2 regions of the Chromobacterium haemolyticum genome follow, and region 1 is predicted to be linked to the other one. Evidence: riboswitches for the same ligand, from Rfam matches in the RefSeq annotation. Region 1 holds a riboswitch; the other holds the start of a gene.

What was found. A riboswitch is a leader RNA that binds a small molecule or an ion and turns the genes downstream of it on or off. The one in region 1 is predicted to bind glycine.
Positions count from the first base shown of each region.
Region 2: it holds a riboswitch for glycine, as region 1 does, so the genes downstream of both, gcvT (glycine cleavage system aminomethyltransferase GcvT) here and GYH29_RS08330 (trimeric intracellular cation channel family protein) in region 1, are expected to answer to the same signal.

Region 1 covers NZ_AP019312.1:1,802,396-1,812,118, forward strand. The annotation lists gene GYH29_RS08325 (aminoglycoside 6-adenylyltransferase) at 204-1,049, opposite strand; gene GYH29_RS08330 (trimeric intracellular cation channel family protein) at 1,276-2,010, opposite strand; glycine riboswitch at 2,208-2,389, opposite strand; glycine riboswitch at 2,391-2,478, opposite strand; gene GYH29_RS08335 (DUF3141 domain-containing protein) at 2,615-5,122, opposite strand; gene GYH29_RS08340 (GlxA family transcriptional regulator) at 5,763-6,749, shown strand; gene GYH29_RS08345 (hypothetical protein) at 6,757-7,164, shown strand; gene GYH29_RS08350 (MFS transporter) at 7,612-8,616, shown strand; gene GYH29_RS08355 (hypothetical protein) at 8,887-9,591, shown strand; gene GYH29_RS08360 (formate dehydrogenase subunit gamma) at 9,656-9,723, shown strand, end outside.
Region 2 covers NZ_AP019312.1:1,143,557-1,153,279, forward strand. The annotation lists gene cheD (chemoreceptor glutamine deamidase CheD) at 1-99, shown strand, start outside; gene fdxA (ferredoxin FdxA) at 251-574, opposite strand; gene gluQRS (tRNA glutamyl-Q(34) synthetase GluQRS) at 710-1,597, shown strand; gene GYH29_RS05430 (amino acid permease) at 2,023-3,363, shown strand; gene GYH29_RS05435 (M15 family metallopeptidase) at 3,503-4,246, shown strand; gene GYH29_RS05440 (dihydroxyacetone kinase family protein) at 4,292-5,977, opposite strand; glycine riboswitch at 6,223-6,314, shown strand; glycine riboswitch at 6,329-6,425, shown strand; gene gcvT (glycine cleavage system aminomethyltransferase GcvT) at 6,467-7,555, shown strand; gene gcvH (glycine cleavage system protein GcvH) at 7,629-8,015, shown strand; gene gcvP (aminomethyl-transferring glycine dehydrogenase) at 8,139-9,723, shown strand, end outside.

The DNA.
Region 1 (9,723 bases):
CCAGGGAAGCCGCCCCCGCCTGGCGAGACGCGTGAGGGCCGCCGCGCCGCCGTTGGTTTAGAGCCTGTTTACGATCTCGCGAGCTAGAGCGAGACAAGGCGAAAACGAGCGAAAAAGCGGAATGTACGAGTGGTACATGAGCATTTTGAGCTCGTACTCACCGTGCAACGCTTCACGAAGCGCAGCAGACTTTGAACAGGTTCTTAGGTTGGGGCGCGGATCAAGTCGCGGATGCCGGCTTCCACCGCTTCCGGGTAGTCGAAGCCGGCGCGGGCGGCCACTTCGCGTGCCACTTGGCTGTATAGCCGCAGGGTGGCGTGGAAGGCGCGTTCGGCGTCGGCGGCGTCGAAGTGGCCAAACCCCTGTTGCAGCGCCTGCCAGTGTTCAGGCTCGGCCCAGTGTTGCAGCCGGGTGCCGATATGCCAGCAGTCCGCCGCCGCGCCGGGGTGGCTATGGGCATGCCATTCCAGCATTTCCAGCAGCAGTTCCTTTATGGTCCAGTCCCGAAATTTGACGACGAACAGTTCGCCGCGCGCCAGGTATTTGGGGATGTGAAAGGCTTCGAACCAGAATTCTTCCACCCGCTCGCGGAAGCGTTCTTCGCAAGGCAGGGCCGGCGCGGCGGGACGGCCATGCGGCGCGGGCAGGCCTTGGGCCACGCCGGTTTTGTCTAGCAGCACGCGGTAGCCGCGCTGGTACAGCGGGTCCAGCCCGTCCTTGCGCATGGCTTGCAGCCGGGCGGGGCCGGCCAGGGTGAAGTCGATTTTGACGCCGTCGGCGTAGATGGCCAGGCGGGTGGGCCAGGCTTGGCCTTCGCCCAGGCGCAGCACGGTGATCAGGGGGCCGATGTCGCGCAGCCAGCCGTCGTCCGTGGCCAGAGCCGCCGGGTCCGGGCTGATGATTTCCAGGTCCAGATCGGAATGGATATCGACGCTGCCGTCGTCGCGGGCAAAGGAGCCGGTGAGGATCAGCGCATCCACGTCCGGGCGTTGCTGCGCCCAGGCGATGGCGTTTTCCAAACGATGGTTTTGCGGGGCAAGGCTCAACATGCGAGGCGCTTTCGGCAGGGGCGGGTTTGGATAGGCCGCCGCCGGGCCGGGAAGTTCCGGCAGGCGGGGGCCTGCTGGTTTAGTGCCGCTAACAAAACTGCGCAGCGTACCTGAGCCAAGGCTTGCCGATGCAGAAAACGAAGTTTCTGCGAAGCTACAGTACAAGTGGTACGACAAGGAGGCGCAACGCAGGATCCGGAGTTTTGTTAGCGGGTCTTGGCCGCGCTTAATGCAGATCGTGCCGATACATGAACACCGGCAGCCGCCATTCGCGCCAGATGGCGGCCAGGCGGATGGTGAGGCCGACGGCGAAGCTGGCCAGCACGTTGAGATCGTGCGGCACGCCCAGTTTGATCAGGCCCAGGTAGAGCAGGGCCACGGCGAAGGAGACGCTGGCGTACAGTTCCTGACGGAAGACCACGGGCACGCGGTTGCACAGCACGTCGCGCAGGATGCCGCCGGCAATGCCGGTGATCATGCCGGCCATCACCACTACTACCGGGTGATAGTCCATGGACTGGGCCACGCCGCAGCCTATGATGGTGAAGGCGATCAGGCCCAGCGCGTCCAGCACCAGGAAGACGCGGCTGAGGCGCTTCATGTAGCGGGCCACGAACACGGCGGCCAGGCCGCCGGCGATGACGAGGCCGACGTATTCCGGGTGCTGGGTCCAGCCTATCGGGTAGCGGCCCAGCACGATGTCGCGCACGGTGCCGCCGCCCAGGGCGGTGAGGAAGGCGATGACGGTAACGCCGAATATGTCCATATTGCGGCGGCCGGCCGCCAGCGCGCCAGTCATCGCTTCCGCGGTGATGGCGATCAGATAGATCAGGGTAAGCATGTAGTTGCAGTGGTCAAACAGGCTGGCGCCGAGGTGTGCGGCGAAGCCAGGTGGGAAAATAGGTTGGCAATGGGCGGGCCATGCCAGGTGGCGCGCGGCCTGGGCAAGAGTTTCGAACACGGGTTTTCCTTGAGAGCTGGTGCACGATCTGCTGCGCTTCGCGAGACGCGGCGCGTACCGCTTCGAAATGCTCATGTACCAAGAGTACATTCCGCTTTCTCAGCTGTTTTCGCCTTGTCTCGTTCTTGCTCGCGAGATCGTAAACACGTTCTGAGCATGGCCGGCGGGCTGCGCATGGGCACGGCGCTGCCGGCATTGCCTCTCCCCTTGTCCTTTTACCTGAGAGTTAGATGACGGGCGCGGCCTGTGTGCGGGCTTTGCCGGATGTCACTTGCCCCTTCGGTGGGCGCTAAGGGCCGGTTACATAATCTGACGCGCGCTTGCTGAAGCGTAGCAGATGATGAACGGGCGCTTAGGGCCTCTCTCCAATCGGCTGGTATCCATGGGCTGCGGTACTGTGGCCTGAGCGATTATGGGAGTTTGCGTCTTCGGCGGGGGCCGTATGCCCCTCTCTCCCGCAGCAGGCAAGGATATTAGCGTTTGCTGTATTGTTCAGTCAACGACTGTATACATGGGGGAAGGCAAAAATGTTGCAGTGCGCCATCTTCACGAAAACGCCCGGACGGCGGCTAGGCTGTCCGGGCGTTTTCACGCGGGCTGCTTCTTAGTTGCCAGGCGTCTTGGGCTTGGCCGCGCCGTTGCCGGCAGCGGGTTTGCGCGTGGCCGGGGCTTTGGCTGCGGGTGCCTTGGCGGCAGGCGCTTTGGCGGTTTTGGCCGCCGCGGGCTTGCTTGAGGCCGGCTTGGCCGCAACCGGCGCGCTGCCGGCGGGTTTGGCGGCGGCGCTGGGCTTGTCGGCCGTCGCTGCTTTGGCCGGGGCTTTGGCGGCTGGTTTGCGCGGCGGCGCCGCTTTCTTGGCCGGCGCGCTGGTTTTGACGGCGGGGGCCGGAGCGGGAGCGGTTGCGCTTGTCGCTATGGGCTCGTTGGGCGGCAGGATGGCCGGAGCCGACGGCGCGCGGGTGTCCAGTTGCAGCGCGTGGGCCACTTGGTCCAGCCGCTGTTGTTGTTCCGGGGCGATGTCGCCGCTGAGCGCCAGCAGTTCGTGCGCCAGCTGCCAGGCCTGGCGGCGGCGGTGCTCTTCCTGCAGCAGCTTGGGCAGGCCGGCCAGCGCGCGGGCTTCGTCCAGCCGCACCAGGAAGACTTGCTTGCGGGCGATTTCTTTCAGCTGCATCAGGGTCAGCGGGTATTCGTGGCGGATGTCGCGCATGATGCGGCGGATGGCGTTGAACGGGCGCTCGTCTATGATGCCGCGGCCAATCGCCACGTAGGTGAGCAGGCGCACGAAGCCGTCCGCCAGGGTGCCGGTTTCGTAGGCGGGGTCCAGCGTTTGGCGCTTGAGTTGCAACCGTTCCCGTTTTTCCCAGCTGTCGCAGCGGGCGGCGCGGGCTTCGCGGGCCGGTTGGACGCCCACGGCGGAGGCCAGCCACGGGGATTCGTACACGGCCTTGAAGCAGTGTTCGGTGGCGGCGTCGCGCAGGTCGCGGTAGCGGTCCAGGCTTTGCGCCATCCAGCCGGACCATTGTTCTTGCAGCCGCCACAGCGGGTTGTCCGCGCTCACCGGATGGCGATGGGCGCGCACGTATTCGGCGGCGGGCTTGAGCCAGCTTAGCCAGGGGTTGAGCGGGGAGATCAGCGTGCGTTCCAGCCGCGCCGGGTTGAGTTGGCGCTGGCATTGGGCGCTGGCTTCGCTGCTGACGGCCTGGAGCGCGGGGGAGATGAAGCGGTTGTAAACGCCTTGGTTGATCTCGGAGACGCGGCGCACCACTTCGAAGGCTTGTTCGTCTTCGCGGCCGTCGTCCAGGGCCAGGATGTCGGCCACTTCGCGCGCTTCGAAACGGATGATGTAGCGGCCTTTGATGTATTCCTGACCGGGGGTGCCGGGGGCCACGTCTTCGATGATGGCTTCGTACAGGCCGGGGGCCAGCACGTCGATCAGGTCCAGCGCGCTGGCGAATTCGCTGTGTTCGCGGTTGGCGATGCCGGCGGAAACGAAGATGCCGAGGTGGCCCACTTTGTTGTGCAGGCAGTAGATGATGGTTTGTTCGTTGTCGCGGATGTCTTCCGCGTTGTCGTACAGGTCCGGTATCCAGTTCAGCGCCTGTTGCGGCGGGGTGATGTTGTCGCCCCAGGAGGCGAACACGATGATGGGGGAGCGGATGTTGCGCATGTCCACGCGGTGCTGGTCGCTGCTGACGATCTTGCCTTCCACCAGGTGGTTGCCGACGAACAGCTGCTGGGAGATCCATTCCATTTCCTGCTTGTTCAGCAGGTAGTGCCCGCCCCACCAGCGTTCAAAGCCCAGGAAGCGTTCGCGCTCGGTGTCCACCTTGGCGTACAGATTGTAGGGCTTCTTCCACAGGGTGTTGGCCGGGTCCAGCTTTTCAAAGTTGTTGACCAGGTGGGCGCCGTCGAACTTGCCGTGGCCCAGGTCGCCGGCCAGCGAGGCGGTCCAGGTGCCGCCCAGCATGCCGCCGGAGTAGCGCATAGGGTTTTTGCCGGTGACGCCGGCCCAGTAGGACAGCGGGGTGCCGGCCAGCAGGATGGGGCCGAACAGTTCCGGCGCCACGGAGGCGAGCATGGCCACGGCCCAGCCGCCTTGGCAGTTGCCGATGACGAAGGGCTTGCCGTCGCTGTCCGGGTGCAGTTCGTTGACTTTGCTGAGGAAGACGTATTCCGCGCGGCTGACGCTTTCTATGGTCTGGCTGGGCACCGGCTGGGGGAAGAACATGATGAAGTAGCAGGGGTGACCCTGTTGCAGCGCAATGCCGATCTCGCTGTCCATCTTGAAGCCGCCGATGCCGGGGCCGTGGCCGGCGCGCGGGTCTATCACCACAAAGGGGCGCAGCGCGGGATTGGTGGCCGGGCAGCCGGCCGGCGGCAGGATGGCGGCCAGCGCGTAGTTGGCCGGGTCCGGCAGGCTGCGGCCGTCCAGAATGATCTTGTAGTCGAACACCAACACCGGCGGTTTGCCGCTTTGCACGTGTTGCAGATAGTCCGCGCCGCGGTCATGCAGCACGTCCCAGTAGAGGATGCTGCGCTCGTAGGCGTCGCGCCAGTAGTCGGCGACCGGGTTGGAGGAGAAGAGCTTGGACCAGACGGCTGTTTGCGACCACATACGGCACCTCTTGGTTGGTATGACGGATAACTGGCTACTGTACCCTCCTTTTGTTGCGTTGCAATAGACAAAGTTCCTGCCAGGAGAGTAACTGTCAGCGTTGCGCCACAGTGTGCCGCTTGGCGGCGGGGGCTTTTGACTGGAGCTTGCCGCGCTTGGCGCACGCCGGGCCCCGGCATTCCATGCCCCGGCAGGCTGCCCGCAGTGGCTTTGGGTTCACGGCGCGCTCTATCCGTTGCGCCTGATCTGGGCCGCCGGCTTCCGGCAAACCGTTTCCGTCTTGGAGCTAACCCTGTCTGTCTGCTGCGGGTCTCTGCTGCTGCTCAACGCCCTTTGTGTGTCCGGCTTTGGACTTCATGCAGACCATGCCGGCTTTCGTTTATCTGATTCCTGCTGCAATGTTCTTCGGACTGGGCCAGGGGCCGCGTGCCGCGGCGAGGACTGCGGCCGATGGCGGAGAGACTGTTCAAAGTCTCGCGAGCAAGGGCGAGACAAGGCGAGAACAAGCGGAAAAGCCTACATGAGTATTTCGAGCTTGTTTTTAACGCCCTTGCCTAAAATCCCGCGGAAGCGCAGCGGGCTCTGAGGAGGCCCTGAGGGCAGGGCAATCGCCCTCGCTACGCATGCATGGGAGGTCGTGATGGAATCGCAACAGACCGCTTCTTTGTCGCATATAGCTTTCCTGCTGCTCGATCAATTCTCCATGATCGCCTTCTCCAACGCGGTGGAGCCGCTGCGCATGGCCAACTACCTGTCGCGCAAGAAGCTGTATCGCTGGAGCCTGCTGTCTGCGGACGGAAAAGCGGTTAACGCAAGCAACGGCCTGTGTCTGTCGCCGGTCTCTGCGCCGGGCCACCCGCAACAGTACGACATGCTCATCGTCTGTGGCGGCTGCCAAGTGCGCGAGGCGGCCACGGACAAGGTGCTGGCGCTGATCCGCCGCTTTGCCGCCCAGGGCGTGCCGCTGGGCTCAATCTGCACCGGCGCCTTCGCGTTGGCCCAGGCGGGAGTGCTGAACGGCTATCGTTGCGCCATCCATTGGGAAAACCTGCTGTCCATCAGAGAAGAGTTCCCCCGCACCCAGTTCACCTCGGACTTGTTTGTGTTGGACCGGGACCGTTTTACCTGTAGCGGCGGCACCGCGCCGCTGGATTTCATGTGTCACCTGATTGGCCGCAAGGGAGGCAAGAGCCTGGCGGCCGATGTCTTGGTGCAATTCATCGTGGACCGGCTGCGGGACGACGGCGATCGTCAGCACATCCCGCTTCTGGCGCGTATCGGCGCCGGGCACGAGGCTTTGCAGAACGCGGTCTTGTCTATGGAAAACAATATAGAGAACCCGTGCTCGCTGGAGAGCCTGGCTGAGGAGTTGGGCGTGTCGTTGCGTCATCTGGAGCGGCTGTTCAAGCGGCATCTGAGCGCCACGCCGGCGCAATATTATCTGGACCTCCGCCTGCGTCGGGCGCGCGAACTGTTGCTGCAAACCAATATGAGCGTGATGGAAGTCACCGTGGCTTGCGGCTTCCTGTCGTCCTCGCATTTTTCCAAGTCCTACCGCGGCTTGTTCGGCTACCCGCCTAGCCACGAGCGGCAGCGATATCTGGCGGCGGCGGGGGCGATGGCCTGAGAACCTGTTGGCGGCACGGCAACGGCCTTTCACCGTCATCGTTGCCGGAGAGTCATGGGCGACGCGGTTCAAAACCATATCCACCGCGCTGTTGCTGGCCGCCAGCGGAGCTCGTCGCGTTTTTCGGGCTGATGAAGAACCGGCAGATCAATGTTTTGCTGGGCAGTTAGAGCAACTGGCCAAGCCCAATCTGAGCGGCGCCAAATACACGCTGGGGGTACGAGGCGGCTGCCCAAATGTCGGCGGGCTGCTACGCAACTTGTGCTTCAGCACCGATGTGGAAAACCGGGGAATGGGACTGATCAAGGATAAGGTCCGGCCGAAGATGGGGACGTGGGAATGTTTGAACGGAATCTGGTCGTGTTGGCTGTCGTCGGTCAGACGTTGGCGCGAAGAGCCTCTATGGCGCAATTAATCGCAAAAGCGTCGTTTTGACTCAAGGTGGGCACCGTTTTTTTGCCTAGCATCGGGAGCAGATGCCGCCGGGAGTCCGAAATGCACGGAGACCGGGGGCGGGAGGAACGCAGGCCGCGCTGGTGCGGCAGTGAGGGAACTAGAGATGACAGGCAATCGCAGGGTGACGCTCATGGTGCTGGGTACGGCGGAGGTGCGGTCGATTCCTTGTCTTGGAGCTCACCACCACCACGGGCTCTTGGATGGATATATACACCTTTTCAGCTTAAGGCGATGTGATCAAGGGATGTTCTCAATGCTATCTGTTGTCATGATTTAAGCCTGTTGTCACTTTCCTATTTGGTTAAACCTGGCGTAAAAATTATTTTGGCAGACGAGGCCGCTGATCAAGAGCAGATCTCTGGGGGCTTTGTCGCTAATGTGGCTGCTGAACTAGCCCTGAATTTTGATGCATGGTTTCACCTCTATGAGCCGAGTCTTTATGCGAGAGACTGAAAAGAAAGCTACTTCTCAGCTGATGCGGAAATTCTGGCCACTTTACGCCATTCTATTCTTGGTTGGGGCTGAAATGTATGTGGTTGCTCCTTTGTTGGAAAATATTTCTTCCGATTTGAGAGTGTCTTTGTCTGCAGCAGCGCAATTGGTGACGGCCTACGTGCTTGTGCAGGCTATTGGAGGGCCTTTTATTGGGTTGCTTTATAAAAAGCTTGGTCCACGTTCGATGATTGTCACGGGTATTTTTATTTTTGCTATTGGCAATATGGCATCAGCCCTAGCACAGAACTATGGGCTGGTGTTGGCTTGTAGAGGTCTGGCTGGATTGGGGGTGAGCTTTTTTGGGCCTGCGGCCTGGATATGGATGAGTCAGACCGTCGCCCCGCATTTGCGGGGTAGATCTATTGGCTATGGTATGGCTGCTTTTGCATTGGGACAGGTGTTTGGAGTCCCTATTGGTGCATTCTCGTCAACCTTTTACTCATGGCGTGCCGTAGTCGCTGTGTTAGGAGGTATGTCGCTGCTTGCCTTGCCTTCGATATGGAAAAAGATTGGGCCTCTTGCCAGACTAGAGGCAGGAGGAGGACCGTCATCTAATCATTGGTTGCATAGCTTATTGGCGCCATGGAGGATAAAGGAGTTGCAATGGAGTTATCTACTTACCTTTTTATTTCATGCAGCTAGTTTGGGTGCCTATACATTTTTGGCAGTTCGGCTCATGCGAGATTTTGCTCTCTCGGAAACGCTTGTTGGTATTGTTGGCGTGCTCAGTGGAGTTGGCACCTTGCTTGGCTCTATTGTTGCAGGGTATTTATCCGACAAGAGCGCTAAAAGGGGAAGGTCATCAGCCTTGTTGTTGACTTACTGGGTGCTGGGTGCTGGGTGCTGGGTGTTTCGGTTGCCATTCCCATTGCGCTGGGGTCGCCATGGGTTATGCTTTCTATTCTTTCGGTGCTAGCCTGGTTTGTATTCTCAGGTGCTTTTGATAGTAATCAACAGGACTCTGTGATGCAGTTGTCTGGCGAGAGTCCGGCTCCGACCTTGGCATGGAATACATCCATGCTCTATGCCGCAGGCGCTGTCGGTATTTGGACTCTCGGTATTGCTCCTGAGAGTTCGGTGTTCATTGCAACTAGTGCATGCTTACTGGCATTGCTTGGTTTATTGGCCGCGTTACGCTTGCGCATGCTGGTGCGTTGATAGGAAGTGGCTTGGGGTGGAGAGGGAGGTGATTAATTTTAAGATGATTTTGTTTATTTCGGCATTGTCAGGGCTTGTCTCCACTTTGAGTAGTGCAAATGATAGCGCGGCATTCAGTCCAGTTTTAGATGTTGAACCAGGAAAGTTGAAAATTATATCTATTGATAAGTTGCCAGGGGTGCTTAATAAAAACCCAGGGCAGAGTCGGCAGCTAGATGTTGGAAATAAATCTATGATTGATGGGCGGATGGATTATGAAAAAATTTCGGATGAGGCTGTTCTATATGCTACAAGTTATCAAAATAGATTGAGAACCTTGCAGGATGTATCTGCCAATGCCAAATCCAAGCTTGCTGATATTGGTGCTAGTCAGTTAAATGCTTATCGTTTTGAGGGGGTTGTGCCGCAAGGGCCTAGCTTACGTGGGCCATGGAGCAGTTTTGATCGGGTGTTCCGGCGTCCCGATGGTGTCCTGATCATTCTGCACGAATGGGATTTTATTGCGGATGGAGGGGGAGTGATGGCAGTAAAGGAGCTCATGAATCTAAAGGTTCAGGGGCTGCCTGCTCGGTTTGTTGTTAAAAAGTCGCCATCAGGTAAAAAAGTATCGGAGTTGACTTGGGTCAGTTCCAAAAAATATTACACCATTGCAGTGTGGGATGAGATCGGCAGCAGTCCACAACAGGCCTACAATTTAGCGTGGCTGATGGCCTTGGCCGAGCCGATCAAATAAGACCCCTCGGATGAGGGAGCCAGATTTGCCGATTGACACGGAGTACGTCGATTGAGGAGTCGCCATGCCCTTGACTGCAGAACAACAGGTACGCATCGCCGCGCTGATCGCCAGCCACCAAGCGCAGCCGGG
Region 2 (9,723 bases), 660 kb from region 1:
CGCAGCCGCACCGTGATCACCGAGGAGAACCGCTATCGCCAGCAGGTGATGCAGCCGGAGGTGGCCGGCAAGTCCGGGGATATAGAACTGTTCATTTGAACCGGTTCTCAGAACCTGTTCAATGTCTGCTGCGCATCGGCGATACGGCGTTAAAAACCGCTTCGAAATGCTCATGTACCACGTGTACATTCCGCTTTCTCAGCGGTTTTCGCCTTGCCTCGCTCTTGCTCGCGAGACTTTGAACCGGTTCTCAGCGCTCCAGGTGTTGCAGCTTGCCTTCGACCGCCGCCCAGTCCTCGTGGTCCGGCAGCGGATCCTTCTTTTCGGTGATAGTGGGCCAGAGCTTGGAAAGCTCGGCGTTGAGCGCGACAAAGCCTTCTTGTCCGGGCGGCACGTCGTCCTCCGCGTAGATCGCGTTCACTGGGCACTCCGCCACGCATAGCGTGCAGTCTATGCATTCCTCCGGGTCAATCGCCAGGAAGTTGGGGCCTTCGTGAAAGCAGTCCACCGGGCAGACATCGACGCAATCGGTGTATTTGCATTTGATGCAGGCATCGGTTACAACGTAGGCCATATTGGCTCCTTGGTCGTCGAAAGCCGGCTGCGCCGTTTGGCGCGGCCTCTGGGCGATGATTTGAGCGTATCAGTCAACATTATTAGCCAGAAATTCCCTTCACAACGCATTGCCGCCGTAAATTTCCTATCTGTCATGAACGCTTCTCCCTATCGCGGGCGTTTTGCCCCCAGTCCCACCGGTTTGTTGCATGCCGGCTCCCTGTGCACCGCCGTCGGCAGTTATCTGGAGGCGCGCGCGCGCGGAGGCGAATGGCTGCTGCGGATGGAGGACCTGGACCCGCCGCGCGAGGTGGCCGGCGCCGCAGACGCCATTCTGCGCACCTTGGAAGCCTATGGCTTCGAGTGGGATGGCGAAGTGGTGTACCAAAGCCGTCGCCACGACTTGTATCGGCAGGCGTTGGAGCAATTGATCGTCTCCGGCCACGCTTATCCGTGTAATTGCACGCGCAAGAAAATCGCGGAGACCGCGAGGCGCGGGCTGGACGGTTACGTTTATCCCGGCCATTGCCGGCTGAGGCGTCCGGAGGAGGGGGGGCGAGCCTGGCGCCTGCGGGTGGAACCCGGCGAGACCGTGGTGGATGACCGCCTGCAAGGAGCGTACCGACAGAACCTTGCGGCCGATATCGGCGATTTTGTCTTGCTGCGCGCGGACGGCTACTGGGCTTATCAATTGGCCGTGGTAGTGGACGATGCGGAGCAAGGGGTGAGCGATGTGGTGCGCGGCGCCGACCTGCTGGTGTCCACGCCGCGCCAGGTAGCGGTACAGCGCGCGCTGGGCGCGAATACGCCGGCTTATTGTCATTTGCCGGTGCTGGTTAACGCCGCGGGGGAGAAACTGTCCAAGCAGACGCTGGCGCCGGCGGTGGCGGCGGAGGACGCCGCCGCTTCACTGCGTTTGGCCTTGAGCCGTCTGGGGCATGCGCCGCCGGAGGAGTGCGACGGTTTAGCCGAGTTGTGGCAGTGGGCGCGCACTCACTGGTCGCTGGCGCGGGTGCCGGCAGGGCCGGTGGTGGTCGCCTGAATTGCGCCCTTTTATGCCAAAAATATGCATTTGACGTGTTTTTTTCCCTGCCTGCTGACCTATATTGGCATCTGCGCACGCGCTTGTTGCGCATCATCGGCCGCGACAAGCGGATTGCCATCGCCTTCTCGTTGACATACGGAAAATGCGACATGTTTTTATGTCGAATTTGTGTTCTAATGCCGCCTTTTTTTCATGCGCGCGCACTGGCGCAAAGTCCCGCTTCAGTTGACTCCGGTCAAGCGGCTTAAAGAAAGCATGCCCAGCTTGTGGGTGCGGCCCTCTATCATGGGCGCTTTTTCAGCCGTATCAGTCTGAATGCGAACGGAATCGGCCAAGCCCGTTCCGCCGGCGCCATCGCATGATCGTAGAAACACGCGCGCGCGGCGCGCCCGTCAATCGGCAGGCCCGATGGAGACCAAGCCTTGAGCAATACCAATTTAGACAGCAAGACCAAGACCCGGGCGCTGGGGGTATGGATGTGCACCGCCCTGGTGGTGGGCAATATGATCGGTTCCGGCGTGTTCCTGTTGCCGGCGTCGCTGGCGCCGTTCGGCGGCGTGTCGATGATAGGCTGGCTGCTCACCGCCGCCGGCGCGATCTGCCTGGCCTTGGTGTTTGCGCGGCTGGCGGCCATTCTGCCCAAGGAGGGCGGGCCCTACGCGTATATTCATGAAGCCTTCGGCGGCTTTGCCGGCTTCTGGATCGCCTGGGGTTACTGGATTGCGCTGTGGGCCGGCAACGCGGCGCTGGCGGTGGCCGCCACCAGTTATATGCAGGTCTTCTTTCCGGTGTTGGGGCACGATAATCTGCTGGCCGGCGTATTCGCCATCAGCCTGATCTGGATTGTCACCTGGATCAACAGCCGCGGCGCGCGCAGTTCCGGCCTAGTGGCGGTGACGACCACCTTGCTCAAGCTGTTGCCGTTGGCCGCTGTCACTTTCATCGGGTTTTTCCATTTGCAGCCCGACAACATCGTATTCAACCCTCACGACAAGCCCCTGCTCAGTTCGGTGTCCGCCACCATGGCGCTGACCCTGTGGGCTTTTCTGGGGCTGGAGTCGGCGTCGGTGCCGGCGGGCGACGTGATCGCGCCGGAAAAAACCATTCCGCGCGCCACGGTGCTGGGCACCCTGATCGCCACGGTGCTCTACATCTTGTCCACGGTGGCCTTGATGGGCTTGATGCCGCCGGCGATGCTGGCGGCCTCGCAGGCGCCGTTCGCCGACGCAGCCAGGCTGATGTGGGGCGATTGGGGCTACTATCTGGTGGGTTTCGGCGCCATTGTCTCCTGCTTCGGCGCGCTGAACGGCTGGAGCTTGATGCAGGCGCATGTGCCGGCCGCCGCCGCGCACGACGGCCTGTTTCCCCGCCGCTTTGCTCAGATGAACCCGCAAGGCGTGCCTATTTTCGGCCTGGTGTTGTCCAGCGGCTTGGTGACGGTGCTGATGGCGATGAAATACGCGGGGGGCGACGGCGGCGTCAAAATTTTCGAGTTCATTATTCTGCTGGCCACCGCCACTACCTTGCTGCCTTACGCGTTTTGCTCGATGGCGTTGCTGGCCATCATGCTGATGCGCCCCCAGCAGTTCCAGCGCAAGGACTACCTGGCGCCGCTGTGCTTCGCCGGTGTGGGCTTCGCCTATTCGGTGTGGGCTTTATACGGCTCCGGTGCCGACATCGTGATGTGGGGCATGATCCTGCTGCTGCTGGGCCTGCCGGTTTATGTCTGGCAAGTGAAGGAACGTTACGCCGACCCTTCGTGAGCGAGGCGGCGCAGGATCCAACACGCGGCCTCGGCCGCGTTTTCTTTGGGATCAAGGCTGTCGTCATGGCGAAATGGACTTGCCTATGCCGCTGGCTGGTGGCTTACTAGGGCGCTTTGGTTTCAGACTGGGAGTTGCCATGAGGATAGCCGCCGTCGATAGCCTGCTTGTCGCCATCGATTTCGCTTACCCGATGCCGGACGCTTTAACGCTGGCGCGGATGCGGGAGGAAAACGAGCCTTGCGCGCTGGAGCGCGCGGACGGTTTGTTTCCGGAAAACAGCTATTACCTCGCCGGCCGCAAAGGCTGCGCCGAGCGAATGTCGGCACGGGCCTTTGTTGCGCGCCGCTTGCGCGAGGCGGCGGCGCGGCTGGCCCCGGATTACGGCCTGTTGTTGTTCGACGCTTACCGCAGCCGCGAGACTCAGGCCGATCTATTTCAAATGGTGTTGGACGAGGTGCGCGCCGCGCATCCGGATTGGGACGCGGCGGCGGTGGAGCGGCAGGCTCGCTTGTTTGCCGCCCATCCCGACGATACCGCTCGTTTCGCGGTGCTGCCGCACAATTCGGGCGGCGCGATTGATCTGGCGATTTGCCGGCGGGATACCGGGGAGATCTGCGATTTCGGCACCGCTTTCGACGCGGCCGAGCCGGCGTCGCGCACCGACTACTTCGAAGCGCCGCACGATCCCGCGCAGGGCTTTTCGTCCGAACGATGGTTGGCGGTGCGTCACAATCGCCGCGTCTTGTTCAATCTGATGAAACAGTCCGGTTTCAGCAACTATGCCGAGGAATGGTGGCATTACGACTTGGGCGACTGCCTGTGGGGGCAGGCTTTGGGCGTGGACTGGGTTTACCCGTCCATGGAACTGGAGCCGTCCTGATTTGACGCGGCCGCCGCGTGCTTGCGGTGGCCGCATCGTCAAGCGTTAGCCGGCCAGCGCCTTCAACCAGACCAGCGCGGCGCTGGCTCCCGCGTCGGGCACGCCTAGCGCTCGTTCGCCCAGATAGCTGGCCCGTCCCAAGCGCGGCCGCATGGCGGCGGTGGCCGCGCAGCCGCGTTCCGCCGCCTTCAGCGCGGAATGCCACGCCTCGTTTGGACTTTGGCCGTCGTTCAGAGCGGCTTCGAAAGCGTTGGCGGCTGGCGTTAAGGTATCCAGCATGGTGCGGTCGCCCACCTGCGCGCCGCCCAGTTCCGCAATGGCGGCAACGCCGTCCTTGAACGCCGCGGCCCAGTCGAGCGGGTTGGGCGCGTTCGATGAGTCCAGTCGCCGCGCCGCGCGCAGCAGGGCTGTCGAGTAGAACGGGCCGGAGCTACCGGCGATGGCCTGGCGCAAGGCCTGGCTGACGGTGCGCAGCGCCGTGGCCGGATCGCTCCAGGCGCTGTCCGGCAAGGCGCGGATCGCCGCCGCGCCGCGCTGCATGCTGACGCCCAGATCGCCGTCGCCTGCCGCTCCGTCCAGTTCGGTCAACAGCGGTTCGGCGGCGTCCAGCGCCTTGGCCGCGGCCCAAGCCACGGCGCGCAGCTTGGGGTCGGCTTTGGCGATGGAGAGGGCTCCTGCTGCCGCGCGCGGCGGCGCCGGCCGCAGCTGGCGTCGCGCCGGCAGAAGGCCGGAGCCGGGCCAAGCCGGAGCCTGGGTGGCTTGATCCAGCCAGCCGAGGCGCTGCTCATCCAGCGCCAGCAGCGACAGCGAGCAGCCCGGCATTTCCAGCGCGGTCATGAAATTACCGCTCCATAGCCGTTCCACATGCAAGCCGAGCCGTCGCGCCGAGGCCAGCGCGCTGCGCGCCACGATGGCGAGCTCCATCGGCGGAGTGCCGCCCAGGCCGTTGACCAGCATTGCCACCCGTTGGCCGGCCTGCCAACCGCGGTCCCTGACAATGGCGTCGAGCAGCGTCGCGCACAAGGCGTCGGCGGATTGGCGCGGCACGCGGCGTACGCCGGCTTCGCCGTGAATGCCCAGGCCCAACTCTACTTCGTCGTCGTCCAGTTGAAAGCCGGGGCGGCCGGTCGCCGGCACGGTGCAGGCTCCCAGCGCCACGCCCATGGTGGCTACCTGTTCCGCCGCCTGCCGCGCCGCGGCGGCGACCTCGGCCAGGCTGGCGCCGCTGGCGGCAACCGCGCCGGCAATCTTGTGCACCAGGACGGTGCCGGCGATGCCGCGACGGCGCGCCGGCTCCACGGTGTCGCGAAGCGCTACATCGTCGGCCACCACCACGCTGTCGACGGCAATGCCCTCGGCACGGGCCAGCTCCGCCGCCAGGCCAAAGTTCAGCCGGTCGCCGGTGTAGTTTTTGATGATGAGCAGTACGCCTTTAGGGCCGGCGACGGCGCGGATCGCCGCCAGCACGGTGTCTACGCTGGGCGAGGTGAATACGTCGCCCACTGCGGCGGCGTCCAGCATGCCGTGGCCGATGTAGCCGGCGTGGGCGGGCTCGTGGCCGCTGCCGCCGCCGGAGATCAGCGCCACTTTGTCGAGCTGACCGTCAGCCGGAAGATCCGCGCGCAGCAAGACGTTTTCCTCTTCGAGCAGGGCCAGGCCGGGCAGGGTGTCGGCCAGCCCTTCCAGCATTTCCCGCGCCACATGGCGCGGATCGTTGATTAGTTTTCGCATCGCGGTTTCCTTTCCATATCGGATAGAGCTCGTGCTGGGTAAAGATGGATGTCATCTTACGATCAGCTTTGCTTGGAGGGGGAGTTTGTCGATTGCGTGATCGATAACGAAGTGAAATGTGTTCGTAATCGATCTTAAACGAAGCAATATCCGTTCAATGATTTGCGGTTTCGAATATTTTAAGTCATTGTTTAAGTTGAAGATAAACACGGCTTGCCAAGGCCCGGTCCAGCAACCATAATCTGGCACGTCATGCAGGAGAGAGTGGCCGTCCGCGCCACCGCCGAAGGCGCAAGCGCACCCGCAATCGCTCAGGCAAAAGGACTGCATTATCGGACTGGCCGCAGCCAGTTCGCCGAATCTGGAGAGCGGCGTCCACGGATGCCCACCGAAGGGGCTAACGGTCGCAAGGCCGGAAAATCTCAGGTGCAGGGACAGAGGGGTGTAGGGAATAGAGCAACACTACACGCTTTTGCTAAGGACGCACCAATGACGGCCCCGAAACGCACCCCCCTGTTTGAGTCCCACATCGCCGCCGGCGCCAAGATGGTCGATTTCGCCGGCTGGGAAATGCCCATCCATTACGGCTCCCAACTAAAAGAACATGAAATTGTGCGCAACGACGCCGGCATGTTCGACGTTTCCCATATGACGGTGCTGGACATCAGCGGGCCGGACGCCAAGGCCTGGCTCCAGCGGCTGATCGCCAACGACGTGGCCAAGCTGGGCTTCGAAGGCAAGGCGCTGTATTCCGGCATGCTCACGCCCGACGGCACCGTGGTGGACGATCTGATCGTCTACCTGACCTCCTACGGCTATCGCATGGTGGTCAACGCCGGCACCACCGACAAGGATCTGGCCTGGATGGAAGGGCACAAGGCGGACTTCAACGTCGACATCAAAGTAAGACGCGATCTGTCCATCTTGGCGGTGCAAGGCCCGCAAGCCATTGCCAAGGTCTGTTCGGTCAAGCCCGAACTCGCCGCCGTCATCCAGAACTTGAAGCCGTTTCAAGGCCAGCCGGCAGGAGACTGGTTCTATGCCCGCACCGGCTATACCGGCGAAGACGGCCTGGAAGTGATGCTGCCCGGCGTTGAAGCCGCCGCTTTCTTCCAACAATTGCAGGCTGCCGGCGTGGCGCCCATCGGTCTGGGCGCGCGCGACACCCTGCGGCTGGAGGCCGGCATGAATCTGTACGGCCACGATATGGACGAAACCGTTTCCCCGCTGGAAGCCGGCATGGGTTGGACCATCGCCTGGGAACCGGCAGAGCGCGACTTCATCGGCCGCAAGGCGCTAGAGGCGCAGAAAGCCGCCGGCGTGAAGACCAAGCAAGTGGGCCTGGTACTGGAAGGGCGCGGCGTGCTGCGCGAAGGTCTGAAAGTGGTGGTGGAAGGGGTGGGCGAAGGGGTGATCACCAGCGGCACCTTCTCGCCCACGCTCAAGCATTCCATCGCGATCGCGCGCGTGCCGGCAGGCACAGGCGACAAGGCGCTGGTGGACCTGCGCGGCACCTTGACCGAAGTGCGCGTGGTCAAGATGCCTTTCGTGCGCAACGGCAAGAAAGTTTTCGCCTGAGCCGATCGCTCAGGCAGGCCGCGCGACGCGGCCGGGAATAATCGTTAAGACCTGGATTTGACTGGAGACACTCATGAGCAACATCCCCGCCGAACTCAAATACGTTGAAAGCCACGAATGGCTGCGTCTGGAAGCTGACGGTTCCGTGACCGTGGGCATTACCGAGCATGCGCAAGAATTGCTGGGCGACATCGTTTTCGTCGAACTGCCGAAAGTGGGCGCCAAGCTGGCCAAGGAAGAGCAGGCCGGCGTGGTGGAGTCGGTGAAGGCCGCTTCCGACATTTACTGTCCGGTTGCCGGCGAAGTGCTGGCCATCAACGAGGAACTGGAAGCCGAACCGGAACTGGCCAATAGCGAACCCTACGGGGCGGGCTGGTTCTTCAAGATCAAGCCGGCGAATCCGGCGGACCTGGACGCCCTGATGGACGCCGCCGCCTACGCCAAGGAAATTGGCGCCTGATGGTGAAAACCGCCTCGCAGTCCTGATTGGCCGCGAGGCGTTTTTTTCGCCCGGATATCCAGCAACACCCGATTGGCCGCGAAAGCCGCGGCGCGGACGGCAAGCACAGAAGGTCTCGTACTCATGTCTCTCTCCGAACTTTTCAACCGCAAAGAATTCATCTCCCGCCACATCGGCCCGTCCGACGCAGAGCGCGAGCAAATGCTGGCCGCTATCGGCGTGGCCTCCATTGACGAACTGGTGGCGCAGACGCTGCCGGCCGACATCCGCCTGAACCGCAAATTGGAGCTGCCGGACCCCATGCCGGAAGCCGAGGCGCTGGCAGCGCTGAAGGCTGTCGCCGCCAAGAATGTGGTCAACAAATCCTTCATCGGCCAGGGTTATTACCCGGTGCTGACCCCAACGGTGATCTTGCGCAACCTGCTGGAAAACCCGGGCTGGTATACCGCTTACACCCCGTACCAGGCGGAGATCGCCCAAGGCCGTCTCGAAGCCTTGCTGAATTTCCAGCAAATGGTGATCGACCTGACCGGCCTGGAACTGGCTAACGCGTCCTTGCTGGACGAGGCCACCGCCGCCGCCGAGGCGATGGCGATGGCGCGCCGGGTGTCCAAGGCCAAGTCCGGCCAGTTCTTCGTGGACAGCCGCGTGCTGCCGCAAACCCTGGACGTGATGCGGACCCGCGCCAAGTATTTCGGCTTTGAGCTGGTACTGGGCCACCCGGAAGAGGCGGGCAAGGGCGAATACTTCGGCGCCTTGTTCCAGTATCCGGGCGAGGCCGGCGACTTGATCGACCTGACCCCGCACATCGCCGCGGTCAAGGCCAAGGGCGCGGTGGCGGTGGTGGCCGCCGACATCATGGCCTTGGTGGCGTTGAAATCTCCGGGCGAGATGGGCGCGGACGTCGCCATCGGCAACACTCAGCGCTTTGGCGTGCCAATGGGCTTCGGCGGACCGCACGCCGCCTATTTCGCGTTCAAGGACGAAATGAAGCGCTCGGCGCCTGGCCGCATCATCGGCGTGTCCGTGGACGCCAAAGGCAAGACCGCGCTGCGCATGGCGCTGCAGACCCGCGAGCAGCACATCCGCCGCGAAAAAGCCAACTCCAATATCTGCACCAGCCAGGTGCTTCTGGCCAATATCGCCGGCATGTACGCGGTGTATCACGGCCCGGAGGGCGTCAAGCGCATCGCGGCCCGCATCCACCGTCTGGCCGCCATTTTCGCGCACGCGGTCAAGGCCGATGGCGGCAAGCTGGTGTTCGATCGTTTCTTCGACACGGTGCAAGTTGACGCTCCCAAGGCCGACGCGGTGTATCAGGCGGCGTTGGCCGCCGGCTACAATCTGCGCCGCGCAGGCGGCAATGTGTTGGGCGTGGCTTTCCACGAGGCGGCCACTGAAACCGATCTGGCGCGTCTGATTGAAATCTTCACAGGCAAGAGCGCCGATATCGCCGCCTTGGACGCCGCGGCTGCCGATGCGATTCCGGCCGGGTTGAAGCGCGAATCCGCTTTCATGAGCCACCCGGTGTTCAACACCCATCATAGCGAGCACGAGATGCTGCGCTATATGAAGAAACTGGAAAGCCGCGACCTGGCGATGAATCATTCGATGATCTCGCTGGGCAGTTGCACGATGAAGCTGAACGCCACCAGCGAAATGATTCCGATCACCTGGCCGGAGTTCGCCAATATGCATCCGTTCGCGC